DNA from 2 places in the Streptomyces sp. Y309 genome. Region 1 is predicted to be linked to the other one. Evidence: riboswitches for the same ligand, from Rfam matches in the RefSeq annotation. Region 1 holds a riboswitch; the other holds the start of a gene.
The links. Region 1 has a riboswitch for S-adenosylmethionine ahead of thrC (threonine synthase). Riboswitches for the same ligand answer to the same signal wherever they lie in the genome.
Positions count from the first base shown of each region.

Region 2: it holds a riboswitch for S-adenosylmethionine, as region 1 does, so the genes downstream of both, AC0KTA_RS28020 (aminotransferase class V-fold PLP-dependent enzyme) here and thrC (threonine synthase) in region 1, are expected to answer to the same signal.

Region 1 is NZ_CM160048.1:5,047,204-5,052,469, reverse strand. Features, by position in the region: gene thrC (threonine synthase) at 1-1,231, opposite strand, end outside; SAM riboswitch class I at 1,249-1,377, opposite strand; gene AC0KTA_RS20540 (glucosyl-3-phosphoglycerate synthase) at 1,545-2,489, shown strand; gene AC0KTA_RS20535 (alpha,alpha-trehalose-phosphate synthase (UDP-forming)) at 2,606-4,021, shown strand; gene otsB (trehalose-phosphatase) at 4,264-5,121, opposite strand; gene AC0KTA_RS20525 (DUF3263 domain-containing protein) at 5,138-5,266, opposite strand, start outside.
Region 2 is NZ_CM160048.1:6,770,890-6,776,155, forward strand. Features, by position in the region: gene qcrB (cytochrome bc1 complex cytochrome b subunit) at 1-40, shown strand, start outside; gene trpD (anthranilate phosphoribosyltransferase) at 219-1,283, shown strand; SAM riboswitch class IV at 1,446-1,562, shown strand; gene AC0KTA_RS28020 (aminotransferase class V-fold PLP-dependent enzyme) at 1,736-3,139, shown strand; gene AC0KTA_RS28025 (glycerate kinase family protein) at 3,058-4,287, opposite strand; gene AC0KTA_RS28030 (SLC13 family permease) at 4,355-5,266, opposite strand, start outside.

The DNA.
Region 1 (5,266 bases):
CCGCGTCGAGGGTCTTGAGACCGTCACCGGTGTTGAGGACGACGGTGGTGAGGGCGGGGTCGATGAGGCCCGCCTCAATCAGCTTCTTCGCGACGCCGACCGTCACCCCACCCGCGGTCTCCGCAAAGATCCCCTCGGTGCGCGCGAGAAGCTTGATGGCCTCGACGACCTGTTCGTCGTTGACGTCCTCCACGGCACCACCCGTGCGCCGCGCGATGTCCAGGACGTACGGCCCGTCGGCCGGATTGCCGATGGCGAGGGACTTGGCGATGGTGTCCGGCTTCTGCGGGCGTACGACGTCGTGGCCGGCCTTGAACGCGGTGGACACCGGCGAGCAGCCCTCCGCCTGCGCGCCGAAGATCTTGTACGGCTTGTCCTCGACCAGGCCGAGGGCGATCAGCTCCTTGAGCCCCTTGTCGATCTTCGTGAGCTGGGAGCCGGAGGCGATGGGGATCACGAGCTGGTCCGGGAGCACCCACCCCAGCTGCTCGCAGATCTCGTACGCGAGGGTCTTGGAGCCCTCGCCGTAGTACGGCCGCAGGTTGACGTTGACGAAGCCCCAGCCCTCGCCCAGCGGGTCGCCGATGAGCTCGGAGCAGAAGCGGTTCACGTCGTCGTAGTTGCCCTCGATGCCGACGAGTTCGCCGCCGTACACCGCGGCCATGACGACCTTGCCTTGCTCCAGGTCGTGCGGGATGAACACGCAGGACCGGAAGCCGGCGCGGGCCGCGGCCGCGCCCACGGCGCCCGCGAGGTTGCCCGTCGAGGAGCAGGAGAGCGTGGTGAACCCGAAGGCGCGCGCGGCTTCGAGGGCCTGCGCGACGACGCGGTCCTTGAAGGAGTGCGTGGGGTTGCCGGAGTCGTCCTTGACGAACAGCTTGCCCGGCTCGACGCCGATTTCCCGGGCGAGGTTGTCGGCCTGGACGAGCTTGGTCCAGCCGGGGTTGAGGTTCGGCTTGTCGGCCACGTCGGCGGGGACGGGCAGCAGCGGGGCGTACCGCCAGATGTTGGCGGGGCCGGACTCGATCTTCCTGCGGAGGCCTTCCGGGTCGCCGAGCGGCAGGTCGTAGGCGACTTCGAGGGGGCCGAAACAGTCGGCGCAGGCGAAGATCGGGCCGAGGTCGAAGCGGGTTCCGCACTCGCGGCAGGAGAGGCCGGACGCGGGGCCGAGGTCTACGGTGCCCGGGGCGGAAGCGGCGGCGGGGGTGGTTGCGACGGTCTGCACAGCCATGGAGGCGAGGCCCTTTCTCCTCATCTTCCTCGCGACGCATCTCGCCGCGAGACGGAATTGGCACCTTCCCCACCGTGACCTCGCGGTCGGCGGGAGGGTTGCCGGGGCTTCAACGGGCCGTATCCCTCTGCCCCTCTGGATGAGCGGTATTCGATTGTGGGTTTCAGTTGTGGGTTTCAGTCGTTGATCTCGAACGCGGCGGCGACCCCCGACATGCGATGGTCACCGGCGTTGTTCAAGACTGTAACCGAAGCCTTGGACCCTTGAGATAGTCGTCCGATGCGCGAGATGGATCACAACCGGGAGGACGCGCGTGCTGGAAGAGGTCGAGCGCTGGCTGAGCAGGCGTTCCTGGTCCGTCGCCGACCGCCCGCCGCATCAGCTCACCGCCGCCAAGCGTGCCGGTGGCGCCTCGGTGAGCGTCGTGCTGCCCGCACTCGACGAGGAGGGGACGGTCGGTGAGATCGTCGCCGAGATCCGCCGTGAGCTGATGGAGAAGGTCCCGCTCGTCGACGAGCTGGTGGTCGTCGACTCCGGCTCCGCCGACCGCACGGCCGAGGTCGCCGCGGCCGCCGGGGCGCGGGTCGTGCACCGGGACGAGATCCTGCCGCGGCTGCCCGCGGTGCCCGGCAAGGGCGAGGTGCTGTGGCGCTCACTCCTGGTCACCGGCGGTGACATCGTGGCGTTCGTCGACGCCGACCTGAAGGAGTTCTCGGCGGACTTCGTCACCGGGATCGTGGGGCCGCTGCTCACCGAGCCGGACGTGGACTTCGTGAAGGCGATGTACGACCGCCCGCTGGGCGCGGCCGCCGGTCAGGGCGGCCGGGTGACCGAGCTGATGGCGCGCCCGCTGTTGAACATGCACTGGCCGCAGCTCGCGGGCTTCGTGCAGCCGCTCGGCGGCGAGTACGCGGCCCGCAGGTCGCTGCTCGAACGCCTGCCGTTCCCGGTCGGGTACGGCGTGGAGGTCGGCCTGCTCGTCGACGCGCTGCACACCGTGGGTCTGGACGCGCTCGCGCAGGTCGACGTCGGTGTGCGCAGGCACCGGCACCAGGACGGGCAGGCGCTCGGGCGGATGGCGGCGGCGATCTACCGCACCGCGCAGCTGCGGCTCGCCCGCGCCCATCTCGTACGCCCCGAACTCACGCAGTTCGTGCGCGGCGAGGACGGCTTCGAGCCGCGGACGTACGCGGTGGACACGGAGGAGCGGCCGCCGATGGCGGAGGTGGAGGAGTACGCGGAGCGGCGGGTGGCCTGAGACCGGCTGTCGGCTGTACGTCGGCTGTATACGGCGCCGTGGTCCGCCTCCGGCAGTGATGTGACGTTCCCCGGACGTACGTTTGAGCGTTTCCGTGAGCGGCTAGGTTTCGGCACATGGTTTCCGAGGTTTCCGCGCACGCAGCCGACGCGCCCGCCCAGGTTCTCGTCGCGTCCAACCGCGGCCCGGTGACGTACTCCCTCGGGGACGACGGGACGCTCGACGCCAAGCGCGGCGGCGGCGGGCTCGTCTCCGGGCTCAGCGCCATCGGTGCGGACACCGACGAGGGTGCCACGCTGTGGGTGTGCTCCGCGCTGGGCGAGGGCGACCGGGAGGCCGTGCGGCGGGGCGTCGGCGAGCCGGGCGTGAGGATGCTCGACATCGACGCCGCCGTGCACGCCGACGCGTACAACGGCATCGCGAACTCGGTGCTGTGGTTCGTGCACCACATGCTGTACCAGACGCCTCTGGAGCCCGCGTTCGGGCCGGAGTTCCGGGCGCGGTGGGCTTCGTACGAGACGTACAACCGGGCGTTCGCGGACGCGCTGGCGGAGAGTGCGGCGCCGGGGGCCTCGGTGCTCGTGCAGGACTACCACCTGGCGCTGGTGCCGGGGATGCTGCGCGAGCTGCGCCCTGACCTGCGCATCGGGCACTTCTCGCACACCCCGTGGGCGCCCGTCGACTACTTTCGGATGCTGCCGGACGACATCGCGGAGCAGGTGCTGCGCGGGATGCTCGGCGCGGACCGGCTCGGGTTCCTCACCGGGCGGTGGGCGGACGCGTTCACCGCGTGCTGCGTGGCGATCCTCGGGGGTACGTCGGGGACGCGCATCGGGGTGCACGGGCTCGGGGCCGACGCGGACTTCCTCCGGGAGCGGGCGCGGCGGGCGGACGTCGAGGAGCGGCTCGCCGCGCTGCGGGAGCAGGTGGGGGCCGGGCGGAAGGTCATCGTCCGGGTGGACCGGACCGAGTTGTCCAAGAACATCGTGCGCGGGCTGCACGCGTACCGGCTGCTCCTTGAGGAGCGGCCGGAGTGGCGTGGGCGGGTCGTGCACGTCGCGTTCGCCTACCCGTCGCGGCAGGATCTCGCGGTGTACCGCGACTACACGGCGGAGGTGTCGCGGGTCGCCTCCGCGATCAACTCCGCGTACGGGACCGACGATTGGACGCCCGTCGTCCTCCACGTCAAGGACGACTTCGCGCGCTCCCTCGCCGCCTACCGCCTGGCCGACGTCGCCCTCGTCAACCCCATCCGGGACGGGATGAACCTGGTCGCCAAGGAGGTGCCGGTCGTCTCCGACGAGGGGTGTGCGCTGGTGTTGTCCCGGGAGGCCGGGGCCTTCGAGGAGCTCGGGGAAGACGCGGTTGTCGTGAATCCGTACGACGTGTCCGGTACGGCGTACGCGTTGCACGCGGCGCTGACCATGCCGCCCACGGAACGTGCGGAACGCACCAAACGCCTGGCCGCGGCCGCCACTGCCCTCCCCCCGTCCCAGTGGTTCCTGGACCAGCTGCGGGCCCTGGCCACCTGACCCCCTGACAAGCCCGCCGCTCCGCGGCGGATCTCTCCCACCCGCCCACCCGTTTCCACTCGACCAACAGCTCCGGGCCGAAGTCCACACCAACGCCCACCGACAGCCCAGGTCGACCGACTCCCGGTGCCACACAAGGCAGTTCGGCGTCTACAGGTCACTTTCCCGTTACCTGCTGTGGGCAGCTGGGCCGCCAGGGGCGGCTCCCGACCCTTAACGGCAGCCCAGGCCGACGGGGCCTCTCAGGGCAGTTGGGTGGCCAAAGTCGCCAGGAGGGTGACCACGCCCGGGGGGCCGTCGACCACCAGGTCGGCTCGGTCAGAGAGTTCGGGGACCTCCGTGCTGCCGCTGCACACCAGCAGGCCCCGCACATCCCCGTCGGAGCGGAGCTTGTCCACGGCGGCGAAGGCGGGCAGGTCCCCGAGGTCGTCACCGGCGTACAGGACGGACTCGGCGCCCACTTCGCGTACGTACTCGACGAGGGCCACGCCTTTGTCGACGCCCGGCGGGCGCAACTCCAGGACGAGGCGGCCGGGTTCGACGATCAGCCCGTGGCGGGCGGCGAGCTCGGCGAGCGGCTCGCGCAGGGCGTCGAACGCGGCCTGCGGATCCCGCGCCCGGCGCGTGTGCACCGCGACGGCCCGCCCCTTCTCCTCGATCCAGGTACCGCGCCAGGCGCCAATCGCGTCCAGGAAGCCGGGCAACTCGGCCCGCACCGCGGCAACCCCGGGGTGCGGCTCCGCGGCCTGCACGGTCCCGCTGACGGCGTCCCACCGCTCGGCGCCGTAGTGCCCGAGGACGACGAGGTGCTCAAGGCCCGACACCCCGGCGAACCCGCCGTAGCGGACGGCGACACCGGCGGGCCGCCCGGTGACGACGGCCACGGAGCAGACCTTCGGCGCGAGCGCGGCAAGCGCGGGCACCGCGTCCGGGTGGGCCCGCGCCTGCTCCGGGTCGGCCACGATCGGCGCCAGCGTGCCGTCGAAGTCCAGGGCGATCACGGCACGTTCGGGCCGGGCCAGGATCGCGGCGAGTCCGTCCCGCCCCGCGGGCGTCAGCGGCCGCGGCAGCGGCTGGGAGGAGTGCGTCAGGTCACCCATGAGCCCGACCTTAACCTCAACGCTCCGCGCGCCGCGCCTGTCGAACCCGCCGCAGTCGGTTCACGGTGACCGGATCGTGCGCGAGGGCGCGCCCGTCGTCGAGGAGGGCGTTGAGGATCTGGTAGTAGCGGACCGGGGCGAGCCC
Region 2 (5,266 bases), 1.7 Mb from region 1:
GGAGTACAAGGAGATCACGAGCGGCCACGGCCACCACTGATCGCCCGAGCGCGGTGACGCGCTGACCCGAAGGTCGCCACGGCAGGAGCCCCGTCCAGGGCATGGACGGGGCTCTTTGCCGTCCCCCGGGCTGGATAGGGTGGTGGCCACCCCCATGTGCCGGGGTGGCCATCGGCTACGTACGTCTCTTACGTACGTCCACGAACCCAGGAGCGGCTATGAGCGCTGTGACCCCCGCAGGAGGCGACACCGCGGCGGCCCGTTCCTGGCCCGACGTGCTGAACGGGCTGCTCGACGGGCGCGACCAGAGCGCGGACGACACGGCCTGGGCCATGGACCGCATCATGCGCGGCGAGGCCACCGACGCCCAGATCGCGGGCTTCGCGGTGGCGCTGCGGGCCAAGGGCGAGACGGTCGAGGAGATCTCCGGTCTCGTCCGCACGATGTACGAGCACGCCCACACCATCGAGGTGCCCGGGCCGAGCGTCGACATCGTCGGCACCGGCGGCGACGGCGCCAAGACCGTGAACATCTCCACCATGGCGGCGATCGTCGTCGCCGGGACCGGCACGAAGGTCGTCAAGCACGGCAACCGCGCGGCGTCCTCCGCCAGCGGCGCCTCCGACGTCCTGGAGAAGCTCGGCGTCAACCTGGAGCTGACCCCGCAGCGAGTGCGGGAGGTCGCCGAGGAGGCCGGGATCACCTTCTGCTTCGCGGTGAAGTTCCACCCCGCGCTGCGGCACGTCGCGCCCGCGCGGCGCGAGCTGGGCATCCGGACCACCTTCAACTTCCTCGGTCCGCTGACCAACCCCGCCAAGGTGCGGGCGCAGGCCACCGGCGTCGCGGACGCGCGGATGGCGCCGATCCTCGCCGGCGTGCTCGCCGAGCGGGGCTCGTCGGCGCTCGTCTTCCGCGGCGACGACGGGCTCGACGAGCTCACGACGACGGCCACGTCGCGGGTGTGGGTGGTACGGGACGGGGCCGTCCGCGAGGAGGCCTTCGACCCGCGGGACGTCGGCATCGACCTCGTCCCCGTCGAGACCCTGCGCGGCGCCGACGCCTCGTACAACGCGGAGGTCGCGCGCCGCCTCCTGGACGGCGAGACGGGTCCCGTGCGGGACGCGGTGCTGCTCAACGCGGCGGCTGCGCTGGTCGCCCTGTCGCCGGGCGAGGGCCCGCTCGCGGACCAGATCCGCGCGGGGATGGCCAAGGCGGCCGAGGCCATCGACTCGGGCGCGGCGAAGACCGCGCTGGCGCGCTGGGTGGCGGCCAGCAACAAGTAGCGTGCGCGGCGGTCGGAAGGAGGCCTGCGGTCTCCTTCCTCCGCCGCGGCGGCGCTCAGCCCCCACCGGCCATTCCCGGCGGTGCCGTGCCGGCGCAGCCCCGACGTCCGGGATTCGGACGGTCAGTTGCGTCTGCGCGATCATTTGGCATACTTCTCGGCAGGTCATGAGCGACAGCGATGAGGCCCCGGCCCGCTGTCCGGCAACCCTCCGTCCGTGGCGGGGTGCCCCGGGTGAAGACCAGGCGGTGGACAGCAAGGTTCATCGCAAGCGCGGACCCCTCGCGTCACCAGGGGTCCTGGTTGTCGAGGGAGCAGTCTCGTGAGCAAGCGAATGCGATAGGGCCGAAGGCCCCCTTCTCCGCACCCCTTTCACTTTTCCTGTGCCGTTGACCGGTCGTACCGACCGACGTCCGGCGCAGTGATCTCGCCTGCCTCGTACGGGAGTTCGTCATGCCTGCCACCACCATTGCCGCCGACCCCTCCGTCTGTGCCCCGCTGCCCGTCCTCGGCCGCGACGTCACCGTGCCCCTCGTCACCGGCGGCGAGGTCACGTACGCCGCGCTCGACTACGCCGCCAGCGCCCCGGCCCTGCAGCGCGTGTGGGACGACGTGGCCGCGTACGCGCCGTACTACGGGAGCGTGCACCGCGGCGCGGGGTACCTGTCGCAGCTCTCGACGGACCTGTTCGAGAACGCGCGGAAGACCGTCGCCGAATTCCTGGGGTGCCGCGAGGGCGACCAGGTGGTGTTCACGCGGTCGACCACCGACTCGCTGAATCTGCTGGCCGCCGCGCTGCCCGCCGACTGCCAGGTCTTCGTGTTCGAGACCGAGCACCACGCCTCGCTGCTGCCCTGGCGCGACGCCCGCGTCACCTACCTCGACGCCCCGCGCACCCACGACGAGGCCGTCCACACCCTGGAGCGCGCCCTCGCCGACCGCGACCCCTACGGGCCCGCCCTGGTGTGCGTCACCGGCGCCTCTAACGTCACCGGCGAGCTGTGGCCGGTGCGCGAGCTGGCCGCCGCCGCGCACGCGCACGGCGCCCGCATCGTGCTCGACGCCGCCCAGCTCGCGCCCCACCACCCCGTGGACGTACGGGAGTTGGACGTCGACTGGGTCGCCTTCTCCGGGCACAAGCTGTACGCGCCCTTCGGCTCCGGAGTGCTCGCGGGCCGGGCCGACTGGCTGCAGGGCGCGGAGCCGTACCTCGCGGGCGGCGGTGCCTCGCGGAAGGTCGCGCGGCGCGCCGACGGGGGAGTGGACGTCGAGTGGCACGACACGGCCGCCCGGCACGAGGCCGGCTCGCCCAACGTCATCGGGGCGTACTCCATCGCCTCCGCCTGCAAGGCCCTGGACGAGGCCGGGTTCGACGCGCTCGTGGAGCGGGAGCGGCAGCTGATCGGCACGGTCCGCGCGGGGCTCGCGGCGGTGCCCCAGGTGCGGGTGCTCTCGCTGTTCGGGGACGACGCGCCGCGCGTGGGCGTCATCTCGTTCGTCGTGGACGGCTGGAACAGCTCGCACTTCGCGGCCGCGCTGTCCGCCGAGTACGGCATCGGGGTGCGCGACGGCCTGTTCTGCGCGCACCCGCTCGTGCGCACCCTGCTCGGCGGCGAGTCCGATGAGCCCGGCGAGTGCGGCGCCCCGGAGGCCGCGCCCGGCGAGCGCTCGCTGAACGCGATCCGGGTGAGCTTCGGCGCGGGCACCCCGGACGAGCACGTGGAGCGCTTCGTGCGCGCCGTCAGGGAGCTGGTGACGGACGGGGCGCGGTGGAACTACCGCACGGAGGACGGGCGTTGCGTGCCGGACACCGGGGTGGCGGACGCCGGGGCCGCCACCGAGGTCACGGCCGCCTGACGCAGCCGGGAGCCCAGGACGATCATGCGCAGGGCGCGTTCCGTCGCGTCCGTGAGGAACTCGCCGCCCCGGTTCAGTGCCTCCGTGAGCGACACCGGGGCGGGCAGGATCGCGCTGTAGGCGTCCACGCCCAGGTCCCGCACAGCCTGCGCCCCGTCCCCGATGGTGCCCGCGAGCACCAGGACCGGGCGGCCGAACCGCTTCGCCCGGCGGGCCACCTCGGCCGGCACCTTGCCGTGCGGCGTCTGGTGGTCCAGGGCGCCCTCGGCGGTGACGACCAGGTCGGCGCGGGCGAGCCTGGCGTCCAGGTCCAGGTGGTCGAGGAGCACGTCGAAGCGGGGCAGGAGCCGGGCGCCGAGCGCGGCGAGACCCGCGCCGAGGCCTCCGGAGGCGCCGGTTCCGACGCCGCCGTAGAGGTCGGCGGTGACGTTCAGATCGCGGGTCAGGACGTACGCCCAGTGCTCCAGGCCGGCCGCGAGCTGCTCGACCTGGGCCGGCGTCGCGCCCTTCTGCGGGCCGAAGACGCGGGCCACACCGCGCTCGCCGCACAGCACGTTGTGCGGGTTGCAGGCGACGAGCAGCTCGGTCTCGGCGAGACGCGGGTCGAGACGGGTGGTGTCGATGTGATGCAGCCGCATCAACTCCCGCCCGCCGTACGGAAGTTCCCAGCCGTCCGCGTCCAGGAGCCGGGCGCCGAGGGCCTGCAGCGCGCCCGCGCCCCCGTCCGAGGTGCCTGAGTCGCCGCAGCCCACCAGGATGCGGCGCGCGCCCGTGTCGAGGGCGGCGCGGATCAGCTCGCCCACGCCGTACGTCGTGGTGGCCCCCGGGTCGCGCAGGTCCCGCGGGACCAGGCTGAGGCCCGCCGCCGCGGCCATCTCCACGACGGCGGTGCCGGAGCCCAGCAGCGCGAAGTGGGTGCCGATGCGCTCGCCGACCGGGCCCGTCGCGGGCAGCGCCACCAGGCGGCCGCCGGTCGCCGCGGCCAGCGCCTGCGCGGTGCCCTCGCCGCCGTCGACCAGCGGGATCAGGTCGACCTCGGCGTCCGGCACGACGCGCCGCACGCCGTCGGCGATGGCCTCGGCGGCGGACTGGGCGGACAGGGACTCCTTGAAGCCGCTGGGCGCGACGGCGAAACGGGTCAGAGGCATGGACGTACTCCTTGAGTGGCACGGACGAGCAGGAAGGTGAAGGGCGCGCACAGGAAGGCAAAGAGGCTCAGCGGACGACCGGCACGCCCAGCAGCGGCCACACCGCGAGCGCGAACAGCAGGACCAGGGCGGCCGTCAGGGGAGCCAGGACGGCGGACAGGCGCAGCAGGTCGCGCGGTGTGTAGGTGGGCGTCCCCGGTATCTCGGCGAAGAGCGTGACCGGCTTCGCGGACGCAGGCAGCGTGTGGCAGAATCCGGCGGCCGCCGTGGACGCGAGCGCCGCCGCGACCGGGTTCACGCCGGCGCCCACCGCGGCCGCGACCACCAGCGGCACCAGGACCGACGAACGAGCCGAGCGGGACTGCAGGACCAGGTGCGCCGCCGTGCTGACCGCGATGACGACGGCCAGGAACAGCCAGGGCGACAAGTCGACGGGCAGCCCCGACACCAGCCACTTCGCCGCCCCCGAGTCGGCGAGCGCCACGCCCATCGCCATCGTCGCCGCCATGAAGAGCAGCAGCGACCACGGCACGGTCTTCAGCGCGTCCTTCAGGCGTACGGTGCCGAGCGCGGGGGAGGAGGCGACGACGGCGCCGATCAACGCGACCACGGCGGGCGGCACTTGGTGCAGGGGCTCGCTGCACCACAGCGCGACGACGGTGGCCAGGAGCAGGGCGCAGCGGGTTTCGGCGGGCTCCCAGGGGCCGGTGACGGGGTGGTCGCTGTGCTTCTGTATGTCCTCGGCGGTGATGTGGACGGGGCCCCGCCGGTCGGCCCGGCGGGTCGTCGTCCAGAGCACGGCCTCCGCCGCCAGGTGGGACGACGCGATCGCCAGCGGCAGGCCGAGCAGCAGCCACTGCGTGAAGCCGATCCGCTCCCCGGTGCTCTCCCACAGGACGGACACCGTGATCAGATGCGCGCCCGCGCCGATCAGGGTCGCGACCGCGGACAGCAGGATCACGGTCGGGAAGAGCAGCGC